One region of the Bacillus sp. NPDC094077 genome, then DNA from elsewhere that is predicted to be linked to it. Evidence: riboswitches for the same ligand, from Rfam matches in the RefSeq annotation. Region 1 holds a riboswitch; each other region holds the start of a gene.

Region 1 (3,651 bases):
GATTGCATAACTTGAACTGCAAGACCGTATGGATTAATTTTCTTCTGAATATCATTCCACGTGACACCGCTTTGGACTGTAATCCGCTTCTTCTCTGGATCAAATTCTAATATTTTATTATATCCTTTCATATCAAGCATCGTGCCGTTCGGATAATACGTCTGCCCGCCTTGGCTGTGTTGCATACCTGCAATGGAAATCTTCTCTCCAGAAACATTTGCATCTTGCACCAGCTTTTTTAATGAACTCTCATCCTCAGCATTTTCCACACGTTTAATCTTTGTTGGAAGCAACTTCCCTACATCGCTCATAATAGGATGATCCAATTGCTCTTTATATGTATGTATAGATGTCGTGAGCAACGCTGTATACGCTACAATTACAACTGCTATCTTTCTTTTTTTCAAATGGCACTCTCCTCGTTTGAAATTCTAACCTCACTAGTACTTCTCTTTATTTTTATTGTAACTACTTTCTTAAAAGGAAAATACTACACTGTAAAAAAGAACTACCTTTCTTTTACTTATTATGAAGTGAAACTATAAGCATGATTTAAAAAGCATTTAAATATGATATAGAGAAAAACAACTTAATTCAGGAGGTCGCTATGAAAGCAATTATTTGCACAAAATACGGGCCACCTAACGTTCTCAAACTTCAAGACGTAAAGAAACCTGATCCTAAAAAGAATGAAGTATTAGTTAAGATTCATGCAACAAGTGTAACAACTGGAGATTGTAGAATGCGAAGCTTTACTAGTCCACTTTTATTTTGGATTCCTATGCGAATTGTATTAGGTTTTAGAAAACCGAGAAACCCTATACTTGGCGTAGAATTAGCTGGAGAGGTTGAGAACATTGGATCGGATGTAACTCAATTTAAAAAAGGAGATTCTGTCTTTGCATTAACTGGACTCCATGCTGGTGCTTATGCTGAATATACATGTGTACATGAAAGTGGGCTAATTACCTTAAAACCAAACAATTTAACATACGAAGAAGCTGCTACTATTCCTTTTGGTGGAACTTCAGCATTACACTTTCTAAGAAAAGGACATATAAGGAAAGGGCAAAAAGTACTTATATACGGTGCCTCTGGGTCAGTAGGGACAGCTGCTGTGCAACTTGCTAAACATTTCGGCGCGACTGTTACAGCTGTTTGTAGTAATTCAAATTTTGATTTAGTAAAATCTTTAGGGGCTGATAACGCAATTGATTATACGAAAGAGGATTTTACTGAACGAGGCGAGCGCTACGATATTATATTTGATGCAGTCGGAAAATATAATAAGTCTCTTTGTACAAGTGCATTAATGCCTAATGGAAAATATGTATCTGTTAATGGAACGATGGCAAAAGTCAGTAAAGACGATATGAACCTACTCAAACAACTAGCTGAAACAGAAAAGCTAAAACCTATTATTGATAGAACTTACCGATTAGAAGAAGTTGCAGAAGCTCATACGTATGTAGAAATGGGCCATAAGAAAGGCAACGTTTCGATTACCTTAAAATAAAATATATTCAGAAAATAACGTTGACAATTCCTTTTGTAAGATTTACTATTAGTACCATATTTAAAAACTACATATACATACTCTTATCAAGAGTGGCGGAGGGACTGGCCCGATGATGCCCGGCAACCGAGCTTATAACGTATAAGCTAAGGTGCTAATTCCTGCAAAACGAGTTTTCGTTTTGGAAGATAAGAGAGGAACCTATTTCGTATATTCGGCACCTCTCTTATTTTGAGAGGTGCTTTTTATTCTGGAACGTATATTAAGGGGGAATTATAGATGAAGAAAGTATTATTGAGCATTGTAAGTGGAGCAGTACTATTATTAGGCGCATGTAGCGCAAATTCAGATAAAGAGGTAAAAACATTAGATGAGAAAAAAATTACTGTCGGTGTAACAGGTGGACCACATGAACAAATTTTTGAAAAGGTTAAAGAAGTTGCGGCAAAAGATGGTCTCGAAATTGATATAAAAGTATTTAATGATTACGTAGCACCAAACGTTTCGTTAGATGAAAAAAGCCTTGATGTAAATAGCTATCAAACGAAATCATATTTAGATGTATTTAAAGCCGAACGCAACATGAAATTAACTGAAGTATTTTCAACAGTAACATTCCCTATGGGCGTATATTCTAAAAGCTTAAAAGATATAAAAGAATTAAAAGAGGGCGACGCAATTGCTGTACCAAATGATCCGACAAATGAACTTCGAGCTTTAAAGTTATTTGAAAAAGCAGGGGTTTTAAAAGTTGATCCAAAGGCTACAGAAAAAGCGACTGCGAAAGATGTAATTGAAAACCAAAAAAATTTAAAGATTGTTGAATTAGAGGCATCTCAATTACCAACACAGCTAAGTGAAGTGAAAGCAGCGGCAATTAATACAAACTTTGCATTAGGTGCAAAATTAAGTCCAGCGAAAGATTCTATTTTCCGCGAGGGAAAAGATTCACCATATGTGAACTGGGTCGTTGTTCGTACTGAAAATAAAGATGATGCTGTCGTAAATAAATTAAAGAAAGCTTATCAATCTAAAGAAGTAAAAGATTTCATTGAGAAAAAATTTGATGGTTCTGTTTTACCGTCTTGGTAGGAGCTGACTATAATGATTGAATTAAAAAATATTTCCAAAGTATTTTCAACAAAAAAGGGGAATGTCGAAGCTCTTAAATCAACTTCTCTTAAAGTGGCAAAGGGCGAAGTATTTGGAATCATCGGATATAGTGGCGCTGGTAAAAGTACATTAATCCGCTGTGTAAATTTATTAGAAAAACCAACGACAGGAAATATCATTGTAAACAATCAAGACTTAACAACTTTGTCGACAAAAGAACTAGCAAAAGCGAGACAAAAAATCGGAATGATTTTTCAAGGATTCAATTTACTTAAAACTGTTACCGTTTATGAAAATATCGCATTACCGTTACGCCTTGCTGGCATTCCAAAAGCGGAAATTGAAAATAGAGTAGAAAAGTATTTACGCATTGTCAATCTTTTCAATCGAAAAGATGCTTATCCGAGCGAACTTTCTGGCGGCCAGAAACAGCGTGTTGCGATTGCTCGTGCACTATCACATGAACCCGAGGTTTTATTAAGTGATGAAGCAACGAGCGCATTAGATCCAGAAACAACCGATTCTATCCTTGATTTGTTATTAAAAATCAATGAGGAAATTGGAATCACGATTTTACTCATTACACATGAAATGAATGTCATCCAGCGTATTTGTGACCGAGTTGCCGTTATGGAGCATGGATCTATAGTCGAAAGCGGGACTGTGAAAGATATTTTCACAAATCCACAACATGTAACAACGAAGAAATTTGTAAATAGCGCATTTGCAGCGAAAATTCCAGAAGAAGTACAAAAAGAATTACAAACTACTGGTGAAATTGTAACACTTTCTTTTATAGGAAATTCTTCAGGAGAACCAGCACTAGCTGTCGCTACAAAACGTTTCCAAGTATATCCTCATATTTTATCCGGTAATATTACGCAGTTAAAATATGAGGCATATGGGAAACTGGTCGTTCATATGCAAGGTGAAAAAAATGAAGTAAACCGTGCTTTATCATTTTTACAAGAGCAAGGGATCATCGTAGAAGGAGGTAGAACAGATTATGGAAAACAAGTCCT
Region 2 (3,651 bases), on a different contig from region 1:
AAGCCTCTATAAGAGCATTTCTTCGAGATTCGTAACTATTTACAAGGTCTATTACACAAGACTGCGAACCTAATAGCGCTTCGCGGGCAGCATCTTGAACTGCACCAAAAATACTAACATACATATGATCTTGCAGTAGGTTAATTGTTTCGATGACACTTTTATTCCCAACTGCAAAAGCAATACGCCAGCCAGCCATATTGAAAGTTTTTGATAAAGTATAAATTTCAATTCCTGTATCTTTGGCGCCGTCTGCTTGCAAGAAACTAACAGGCTTTTGACCATCAAATCCGATAGCACCGTAAGCAAAATCGTGAACAACTAATATATTATGTTTATTAGCAAAATGAATGGTTGCATCAAAAAAATCTTTTGATGCAGTAGCACCGGTAGGATTATTTGGATAGTTTAAAAACATTAACTTTGCGCGCTCAGCGATAGAGTCATCAATTTTCGTATAATCCGGTAAAAAATTATTTTCTGCAATAAGTGGCATCGTTTCAAAGTGTGCTTTTGCTAAAGCAACTCCTGATAAATAATCTGGATAGCCTGGATCTGGAACGAGAATAGTATCTCCAGGGTTTGTAAAACAAAGTGGTAATTCTACTAATCCGGCCTTTCCACCAAACAAAATAGCAACTTCAGTTTTTGGATTTAGTTCTACGCCATATTCACGTTTATAGAATGTTGCCACGGCTTCTTTTAAGCTTTCATGTCCGCGAAATGGCGGATATTTATGATGAATGGCCTTTTCGGCAGCATCTTGCAAAGCTTTTACGATATGCTGCGGGGTTGGTTGATCTGGATTACCTTGACCTAGATTAATAACATCGTGACCAGCTACAACGACTTTGTTAACTTTTGCAACAAGCGAAGCGAAAAATTGTGTTGGTAATGATGTTACTATCTCAGAAGGTTGAAATAATTTCATACTTTCCACCTCTTTTGAAAGTTGTTACAATTCTAGTGACAAATGATATAATCTTTCCAGTATTTTGTAAAGAAAAAATTAAGAATGGGGCTGGCAAAATGAAAGTCGCATGTATTCAAATGGATATTGCTTTTGGAGATGTGGAAAACAATATTGAGAATGCTAAAAATAAAATAAACGAAGCGATGAAGGAAGGACCAGACGTTATCGTCTTACCTGAACTATGGACAACAGGATATGATTTAACGAGGCTTTCTGAAATCGCAGATATGGATGGAGTGAAAACAAAAGAAAAGTTGAAAGAGTGGGCGAAGCAATATGGTGTACATATTGTTGGTGGCTCCATAGCAAAGCAAACAGAGCAAGGTGTTACAAATACAATGTATGTGGTAGACAATGAGGGCCAGTTAGTCAATGAATATAGTAAAGTGCATTTATTTCAGCTTATGGATGAACATAAATATTTAATAGCTGGTAATGGGACAGGTGAATTTACGCTCGATAATGTAGAGTGTGCTGGCACAATTTGTTATGATATTCGTTTTCCGGAGTGGATGCGTGTCCATACTGCCAAAGGTGCAAAAGTTTTATTTGTTGTAGCAGAATGGCCATTAGTTCGTCTAGCACATTGGCGCTTGCTTTTGCAGGCGAGAGCGGTTGAAAACCAGTGTTACGTTGTGGCATGTAATAGAGCAGGAAAGGACCCAAATAATGAGTTTGCAGGTCATTCTTTAATTGTGGATCCTTGGGGGGAAGTTGTAGTAGAGGCAAATGAAGAGGAAGCCATTTTATTTGGGGAGCTTAAATTTGAGAAAATAAAAGAGGTTCGTAAAGGAATTCCAGTTTTTGCAGATCGTCGTCCAGAATTATACAAATAAAATGTTGACAAGTGATTTTTATTCTTGGTATAGTCTTCAACATAAAGTTAAAAATTCGAAAAATTATACAACTCTTATCAAGAGCAGGTGGAGGGATTTGGCCCGATGAAGCCCAGCAACCGACCGTAATACCATTGTGAAATGGGGCGTTTATTTACGCCAAAAGGCACGGTGCTAATTCCAGCAGAAAGTAAACTTTCTGGCAGATAAGAGGGGAGAAGATAAACTTCAAACCTCTTTCTTCGTGGAAAGAGGTTTTTCTGCGCTAGAAAAACCTCTGAATTTAAAAAGGGGGAGAAGACGATGGAATATTATGCATTAACAGAAATAACAGCCGTACAATATGCGAAAGAACATGGCTATTTTGAAAAGAAAGCAAATGTAGTTTGTCATGAAATTGGAGATGGAAACTTAAATTACGTGTTCAAATTAGATGATGGAGAGAAATCAATTATAATAAAACAAGCACTTCCATATGCGAAAGTAGTTGGTGAGAGCTGGCCGTTGTCTATAAAAAGAGCAACGATTGAAAGTAAGGCATTACAAATTTTTGCGAAGTATGTACCGGAATATGTTCCGGTAGTATACAGTCATGATGAAGAGTTAGCAGTAACAGTAATAGAAGACTTATCAAGACTAACGATTACAAGAAGAGGATTGATAGACGGAGAAGAGTATCCGCTTTTATCGCAGCATATTGGTCGTTTTCTAGCCTATGTTTTATTTTATACTTCAGATTTCGGTTTACAGTCAGAAGAGAAAAGGGTACTAGAGGGTACATTTGTAAATCCGGACCTTTGTAAAATTACAGAAGATTTAGTGTTTACAGATCCGTTTGGGCACTACGATACGAACGATTATGAACCAGATTTACAGCTAGCTGTTGATGAACTTTGGAGTGATAAAACCTTAAAACTAAAAGTAGCGCAGTATAAATATAAATTTTTAACGAGAAAAGAAACGCTTATTCACGGGGATTTACATACTGGAAGTATTTTTTCATCACCTTCTGAAACAAAAGTGATTGATCCGGAATTTGCAACGTATGGTCCGTTTGGATTTGACATCGGTCAATTTATTGCAAACCTATTATTAAATGCTTTATCTAGGGAAGAAGAGAATAGAAGTGTACTATTTTTCCATATAGAGAAGACATGGAGTTATTTTGTAGAAGCTTTTACGAAGTTATGGATTGGAGAAGGTGTAGAATCATACACGAAAGAAAAACAATGGCTACCAATTATTTTGCAAAATATTTTTATTGATGCTGTCGGATTTGCCGGATGTGAAGTAATTCGTAGAACAATTGGCTTAGCCCATGTAGCTGATTTAGATGAAATAGCAAATAAAGAAAAAAGAATTCAAGCTAAGAAGCAAGCGCTATACTTAGGAAAAGAATTAATAAAATATGAATCTAAGAGTGCTGATATTCAATTGTTTCGAACGTTATTTCAACAGACAGTTTCAGGGGGCGTAAAAGTATGAGTACAATTGTTACTGTTCCGAGATCTGTAAGTTGGAAAGGTGATGCAATTGCGGTATTAAATCAAACAAAGTTGCCGCATAGTATGGAATACAAAACATTAACGACTATTGAAGAAGTATGGAAAAGCATCATGATGTTAGAAGTACGAGGAGCGCCTGCAATTGGAATTGTAGCTGCGTTTGGTTTGGCGCTTGCAGCAAAAAAGTATAATACTTTACATATCGAAGAATTTCAAAAGAAGTTTAATAGGGACTGTAACTATTTAGGAACATCACGCCCAACGGCAGTCAATTTATTTTGGGCAATCGATCGTATGAGAGAATCTATTCGAGGGATTACTACAATAAAAGAAGCGC
Region 3 (3,651 bases), on a different contig from region 1:
ACGACATAAACTGTTTATAATGATAATAATCTTGTCCAGCTGTCGGTTCATCTAATATGATAAGTTTTGGATTTGTTGTTAATACAAATGCAATTGTTAATCTCTTTTTTTGTCCGTAGCTTAATGCTTGAATTGGCCAATTTCGAAATGGATATAAACCACAAATTTTTAAAGTTTCTTCTGCTCTATTCTTAATTTCTTCCATAGAAAACTTTTTTAATTTTAATGTAAATGAAACTTCTTCTAAAACGGTAGGTTGTGTAATCATATGATTTGGATTTTGCATCACATAAGATATAAGCTCCCCACGTTTACCTATAGACCAAGAATTGATATTTACTCCACCTAATATAATCTCCGCATTTTTTGTTTTATTTATGCCAATAAGACTATGAGCTAAAGTTGATTTCCCAGCTCCGTTGTGGCCTAAAAGTGCTACAATTTCCCCTTCACGTATCGAAAGATTTACATTTTTTAATACTTTTTGTTTATTAGGATATGAAAATGATAAATTCTCCACTTTAAGTAATTCCTTGTTTTTAGTAGTACCTTTTAATACAACTTGCTTTTTCAGCCAATCTTTAATAACGTTACATACTCTTTCTTTTTTTAGATTTTCAAGTGGATATATTACATCATTATTACTATCAAAATTTAATCGTTTTAGTGCTTCTATGTAAATAGGCTCTCTTAAGCCAATACGCGGTAATATACGAGATGCTAAAATCTCTTCTGGTGTCCCTATCCTAGCAATTACGCCATCATCAATTAAAATGATTTTATCTAATTTCAGCTTTAAAATTTCTTCTATACGATGTTCAATAATTACAATTGTTTTATTATATTGTTCATGTACATCTTTAATGAGTTCTATCGTATGTAAGCTACTTGCTGGATCTAAGTTTGCTAACGGTTCATCAAACAATAATATATCGGCTTTTGTTGTTAACAGTCCTGCTAAAGAGACCGTTTGCTTCTGACCTCCTGATAATTCATGTGGACTTTGTTTATGAAAAGTATTCATATTTACCTTTGTTAATGAGTCTGATACAATCTTTTTCATATCATCTTGATTAACACATTCGTTTTCTAAATAAAATGCTACATCTTCCTCTACTGTCAGACCAATAAATTGAGCGTCTTGATCTTGCAAAATTGTTCCTACATGTTTACTCTGCTCAAAAATACTGCCTTTCCTTGGATCTTTTCCTGCAATTAAAAATTTGCCAGTACTAATCCCTTCATAAGAAAATGGGATTAGCCCATTGATACAATGAGCCAATGTCGACTTTCCTGAACCGCTTCGCCCAGCAATTAGTACTTTTTCCCCAGGATATATATGAAAGGTAATGTCTTTTAAAGTAGGCTGCGCAGCATGCCTGTATTGAAAGGTGAATTGTTCAAAAGAAATAATTGGATGCATATTAATATCCCTACTTTTCAATTTTTAAATGTGTATGTTTCTTATTTGATTTAGCTAGGCCGATTGTAATCGGTAATCCAAGAACTAAAAATACAATAATATCAGCAATTATTGCACCTAGTATTTGTATAACAATTTTGTCAAATGGTTCTCCCATCACAATAATATCGAATGCCCCAGCAAATAAAATAGCAATAACAATTCCAACTAACCCCGCAACTGCAAAATATGAAATATCACGCTTATTATACGTCCCGTTTTTCACACTAAAGCCCACCCTTTTTTGAATGATCCCCATCGTAAAACCGATAATACCTGAACTAATAACCCATCCCCACCAAATACCCCATCCAGCAATCGTATCTGTTACGGTATGACCGATAAGACCTATTAACAGTCCTGCCAATGGACCAAATAACGCTCCAAAAACAGTTAATATAGCTAATGCAGGTTTAATAAATGTATTTGGTGCAATAGAAAATCCCCAAAGTCCTAATATCCCGTATAAGGCTGCTCCAATTCCAATTGCTACTACTAACTTTGTTGATAATTTGTTCATGACAATTCCCCTCTCATATTAGTAAACTTTTATTACTCTATATTTATTAAAAAAATGAATTATGCATCGACACTCCCTTTCTATACAACAAAAAATGACCTCTTACATAAGAGGTCATTTTCTTTCACGTTCAAGAATCCTCTTATCTTTCAAAAAACACATCGTGTCCTCTGCGGAATTAGCACCTTCCTATGAAATTACATAGGGGTTGCTGAGGTTTCTTAGGGCCGTTCCCTCCACCTCTCTGGATAAGTATTAATTTGTAATTTGTATTATGGCACTATGAAGAGAAAAATTCAACACTTTTCTAACTATTTTTATTTTTCATTAAATAGTTCATTTAAATCATTGTATTCTTATCGGAATTATGAAATAATAAGTTCAAAATTGTTTCGGGAGGAATGCATAATGAAAGTAATTGGTTTAATTGGCGGATTGAGTTGGGAATCTACAACGTTATACTATAAACATATTAATACACTTACACTCTCTCAATACGATCAAAATGCGAAGCTAGTTTTATATAGCATGGACTTTGGTGAAGTAACTACTTTATTACAAAATCATCAATATGAAGAAGTGAAAAATGAATTAATCACAGTTGCAAAAAAAGTGGAAAAGTCTGGGGCTGAATGTTTATTAATGTGTTCAAATACGGTACATTTATTTGCTGAAGAAGTAGAACAGGCAATATCAATACCACTCCTTCACATTGGTGATGTAAGTGCTAAAAAAATAGTAGAACATAATATAAAACGTATTGGACTTTTAGGAACGAAACAAACGATGGAACAAGATTTCTACAAAAAAAGACTAGCAAATTATAACATTGAGACAATTATTCCAAATGACGAGGAAAGAATTTTTATTCATCATGTTATTTTAAATGAATTAAGTAAAGGGATTATTTCAAAAACGGCAAAAGAAAAGCTATTACAAATTACAAATTCATTAATTCAAAACGGTGCGGAAGGTATATTACTTGGCTGCACTGAAATCCCTTTACTCATTTCTCAAAACGATCTAACTGTTCCTGTTTTTGATACTGCTTTTTTACATGCAAATACTGCTGTACAATTTGCTGGATAATAATATAAAAGCATAAAGGTGGAGCCTCTATGCTTTTATATTGTCCAAACTATTTATTTAAAAGAGAATCAATAACTGCAATGGCCCTTTTTGAACCACCACACTCTAAAAAACTATCATTAAGTTTTCGTATGCCATGTTCGTACTTTTCATTTGAAAGAACATCTGTTATCGCCTCTTTTAAAGTTTGCACATTAACATGCTCTTTTAATAATCTATGTGCTGCTTCAAGCTCAGTTAGTCTTTGCGCGATCATAGGCTGATCTTTATCATGCGGTATTATCACAAATGGGACATTAAAATGAATTGCATCGTGGACGCTATTCATGCCGCCATGTGTAATAAAAACATCTGCTTCACTTAATATTTCTGATTGAGGTACGTATGGAGCAATTATAAAATTATCTGGCGCTTGCTTAATTTTAGAAATATCATTTCTATCACCAATTGCCAATACGACTACCCCTTCAAAATCTGAGAAAGCATCAATACAAGTATTAAAGAATGGTTCGAGTCCTTCAAGAAGAGTTCCCATTGAAATATAAATAACTTTCTTACCTATAAGCAATTCAAGTGGAAA
Region 4 (3,651 bases), on a different contig from region 1:
TATTTGGTACCGCACAAACCCAATGGGATAAAACGCAACGTGTAACGGATCCTAAGCCAGGAGACTTAGTATTTTTCCATAGCACATATGCTACAAGTAACTATATTACACATGTTGGCATTTATGTAGGAAATAATACCATGTATCATGCTGGTGATCCAATTGGATATGCTGATTTAAGCAAAGCATATTTTCAACAACATTTTGCGGGGTATGGTCGTGTGGTTAGATAATACTGCAATTAACACTTAGCAACTCATGAAACTGCAAAAAGGAGGTAAATAGATGAAGAAAATTACCATTATAATAGCAATCCTATTAATATGTAGTATAGGATTTTTAGTGAAATATCAATCTGATAATGAAAAACTTAAAAATAATAATATAAAATTAACAAAAAAAGTGGAAAAGGTGGAGGCGCAATACAACGATACAAAAAAGGAGTTGTCGGCTCTAAAGAGTAATAATCAACAACAAGTAAAAGAAGCTGCAGAACGATTCCTTAAAGCTTTCCGTACGTATGATACTGGTAAAGGTGAATCCTACCTTGCTAATATCGATGCATATATAACACCAAATGCAAAGAAAGAATTAACTCCACCAGGTGGGCCAACGCAATCTGCTCCAGGGACTGTAGATGAAAAAGAAAAGAAAAAAGTCTCCTTTCAGTCTGAATACACAGGTGGCGAGTTGTACTATGCATTCTTAGACACTACTAAAGCTAATATATTAGCAAAAGTGAAAAGTAAAATTACAGTTAATGGTGTTTCATCTGATAATATGTCATTAATGCAAATAAATCTTATCTATGATGGAAATAAGAAGTTATGGCTTGTCGACAAGCTTATACCTTTAGCAGATTTAAAAGATCGTATGCCTTAAGTGGTGTACACATATTACATGTAGAGTAATAGAAAAACCCCTCTTAGCATTGTTAATAAGAGGGGTTTTTAGGTGTTTACTGTAACTTTGAAATAAAGTCGTACTGTTTATAAAAAAGATGTACCGTTTTAAAGAAAGTTATACCGTTTATAAAAAATATCCCTTTGTATAAAGGGATATTTTTTATGCGTATTTTTAATTGCAAAAATACTTTGTCAAAAATACTTTACGAATTGTAAGAAATAAATTGCAATTTTCTTAAGAGGTGTTGCTTTTGTTACATAATAGAATTGTAGTTTGCCGAGCAGAAAAAGGTTGGACGCAAGAAGAACTGGCAAAAAGGGTGGGTGTTAGTCGACAAACTATTGCTACTCTTGAAAAAAATAAATATAATCCTTCTCTAATTCTTGCCTTTAAAATCGCAAATGAATTTGAAAAGTCAATAACTGACGTGTTCGATTATCAGGGGGAGTGAGACATATGTTGTGGTTAAAATCTTTATTTTTAGTTTTAATATTCATCAGTCAGATGTATGTAGTAAAATTTCAATCAAGTGATGAGGCAAAAGACGAAAGAGGGAGAGAAATTCAATATAAAACAAATAATGTATTGTACAACATTCTATATTTAGGTATCATTACCATTATTATTTTTCAATCGATAGATATTGTTCCTTCAGAATTTCTACCTGATTTATTGTTATATTTTGTGCTTGCATTAAGTGTGCTAGGCAGTATTTTTATATTTATCAACAGAAACAGGAAAAATTACTAACATGAGTTAGGCTTTTTATCTTGTTCTAGTAGGCGTTTGAACAAAGTGTTTCTTTTAAAAAGGGGTAGAGTCACACATCCCTAAGTTGCTGGATATGTATGGTGACCCCCATAGCCAAAGAAGTAAGAAGATATTTAGAAGTGCATCAAATTTTGAGGAAGTGCTTGTGAACCGTATTATAAATAAATGAGGTTTTGTATGTTCGATTTTTAAATAATACCCAAGAAGGAGTGGGTTGCATTTATAGTAATACTCTATTTTTTGTATTTCTATAATAGATAATTTTTTTAAAAAACAGAATCATCTTGACAGTTATTGAATGGATTGATAAGGTTATAAAAAAATATTTCTTATCCAGAGAGGTGGAGGGACTGGCCTTATGAAACCTCAGCAACAGGTCTGCTTAAGTAGACACTGTGCTAATTCCAGCGGGTGATAATCCTGATAGATGAGAGCTTCCGTTTTTATTTGTCAGTAGCGCCCTCTTTTTTAGAGTGCGTTTTTGTTTTTTCTGGATAGTAACTAAAGGAGAGTAGAAATGGAGAACAAAAATGGGCAAGAATTTCAAAGGAAAATGCAAGCACGTCATTTAGTCATGCTATCACTTGGTGGGGTGATTGGAACGGGCTTATTCTTAAGTTCGGGTTACACTATTCAACAAGCTGGCCCATTTGGAACAATTCTATCCTATTTGGTTGGTGCGCTAGTGGTTTATCTAGTTATGCTATGTTTAGGAGAACTTTCCGTACATATGCCCGAAACGGGCGCATTTCATAGTTATGCAGTTAAATACATTGGACCGGGTACAGGGTATACAGTAGCCTGGTTGTATTGGTTAACTTGGACTGTTGCTTTAGGTTCTGAATTTACAGCCGCAGGATTACTTATGAAGCGATGGTTTCCATCGATTAATGTTTGGGTATGGAGTGCTCTTTTTGCCATTTTGATCTTTGTATTAAATGTTCTGACTGTTAAATTTTTTGCCGAATCCGAATTTTGGTTTTCATCGATAAAGGTTATAGCTATTGTGATTTTTATTGTTTTAGGAGTAGCGGCAATGCTAGGGTTTCTTCCGATGACTCATTCAAAAGCAGCACCATTCTTTTCTAATTTTACAAGTGGAGGTTTATTTCCCCATGGTGCTACGGCCATTATAATGACCATGCTTGCGGTTAATTTTGCTTTTTCTGGAACAGAATTAATAGGCATTGCAGCTGGAGAAACAGCGAACCCGGAAAAAATGATACCGAAGGCCATTCGAACTACTCTGTGGAGATTGATCATCTTTTTTGTAGGAACGATTGTTGTTTTATCTGCGTTATTGCCTAGTTCTGATGCGGGGGTATTAGAGAGTCCTTTTGTTGCAGTTCTAGAACGAATTGGGGTGCCATATTCAGCTGACATAATGAATTTCGTTATCTTAATAGCCATTTTATCTGCGGCAAACTCAGGCCTTTATGCCTCTTCTAGAATGCTTTGGTCGCTTGCGAATAAGAATACGATATCACCGATTTTTGGAAAAATGACGAAGCAAGGTGTTCCAATCAACGCCGTTATTTTCAGCATGGTGGGTGGAGCTTTGGCTTTGCTCTCAAGTATTGTGGCACCAGATACTGTCTATATCGTACTTGTTTCCATTTCCGGTCTAGCAGTAGTCGTAGTTTGGATGAGTATTAGTGCTTCCCAGTTCCTATTTCGCAGACAATTTTTGAAAGAAGGAAATTCTGAAAAGGACTTGATTTATCGTACACCACTATATCCATTAGTACCAATTGCTTCTTTTATCCTTTGTCTGGCATCGTGTATTGGAATTGCATTCGATCCAACACAGAGAATTGCCTTATATTGCGGCATACCGTTTATTTTGTTTTGCTATGGAAGTTATTATCTAACAAAAAATCTAAAAAAGAGGGGCGTAGATTATGTCGAACAAAATCAACCCAATTGATGATATTTTATCCCAACATTCCATTATGCTTCTTGACGGAGCATTAG

Evidence for each region. A riboswitch is a leader RNA that binds a small molecule or an ion and turns the genes downstream of it on or off. The one in region 1 is predicted to bind S-adenosylmethionine.
Region 2: linked by a shared signal. The riboswitch ahead of mtnK (S-methyl-5-thioribose kinase) and the one ahead of ACQKNR_RS24365 (MetQ/NlpA family ABC transporter substrate-binding protein) in region 1 are both predicted to bind S-adenosylmethionine.
Region 3: linked by a shared signal. The riboswitch ahead of ACQKNR_RS07060 (ECF-type riboflavin transporter substrate-binding protein) and the one ahead of ACQKNR_RS24365 (MetQ/NlpA family ABC transporter substrate-binding protein) in region 1 are both predicted to bind S-adenosylmethionine.
Region 4: linked by a shared signal. The riboswitch ahead of mmuP (S-methylmethionine permease) and the one ahead of ACQKNR_RS24365 (MetQ/NlpA family ABC transporter substrate-binding protein) in region 1 are both predicted to bind S-adenosylmethionine.

Annotation. Positions count from the first base shown of each region.
Region 1 is NZ_JBNNUF010000014.1:60,249-63,899, forward strand. Features, by position in the region: gene ACQKNR_RS24355 (FAD-binding protein) at 1-407, opposite strand, end outside; gene ACQKNR_RS24360 (NAD(P)-dependent alcohol dehydrogenase) at 608-1,516, shown strand; SAM riboswitch class I at 1,597-1,711, shown strand; gene ACQKNR_RS24365 (MetQ/NlpA family ABC transporter substrate-binding protein) at 1,796-2,608, shown strand; gene ACQKNR_RS24370 (methionine ABC transporter ATP-binding protein) at 2,621-3,651, shown strand, end outside; gene ACQKNR_RS24375 (methionine ABC transporter permease) at 3,636-3,651, shown strand, end outside.
Region 2 is NZ_JBNNUF010000001.1:562,840-566,490, reverse strand. Features, by position in the region: gene ACQKNR_RS02820 (pyridoxal phosphate-dependent aminotransferase) at 1-931, opposite strand, end outside; gene ACQKNR_RS02815 (carbon-nitrogen family hydrolase) at 946-1,809, shown strand; SAM riboswitch class I at 1,881-2,022, shown strand; gene mtnK (S-methyl-5-thioribose kinase) at 2,113-3,294, shown strand; gene mtnA (S-methyl-5-thioribose-1-phosphate isomerase) at 3,291-3,651, shown strand, end outside.
Region 3 is NZ_JBNNUF010000002.1:419,589-423,239, reverse strand. Features, by position in the region: gene ACQKNR_RS07065 (ABC transporter ATP-binding protein) at 1-1,423, opposite strand, end outside; gene ACQKNR_RS07060 (ECF-type riboflavin transporter substrate-binding protein) at 1,434-1,982, opposite strand; SAM riboswitch class I at 2,122-2,237, opposite strand; gene ACQKNR_RS07055 (aspartate/glutamate racemase family protein) at 2,391-3,071, shown strand; gene ACQKNR_RS07050 (macrolide family glycosyltransferase) at 3,121-3,651, opposite strand, start outside.
Region 4 is NZ_JBNNUF010000015.1:71,570-75,220, forward strand. Features, by position in the region: gene ACQKNR_RS24800 (lysozyme family protein) at 1-233, shown strand, start outside; gene ACQKNR_RS24805 (hypothetical protein) at 286-882, shown strand; gene ACQKNR_RS24810 (helix-turn-helix transcriptional regulator) at 1,157-1,357, shown strand; gene ACQKNR_RS24815 (hypothetical protein) at 1,363-1,656, shown strand; SAM riboswitch class I at 2,004-2,111, shown strand; gene mmuP (S-methylmethionine permease) at 2,195-3,604, shown strand; gene mmuM (homocysteine S-methyltransferase) at 3,579-3,651, shown strand, end outside.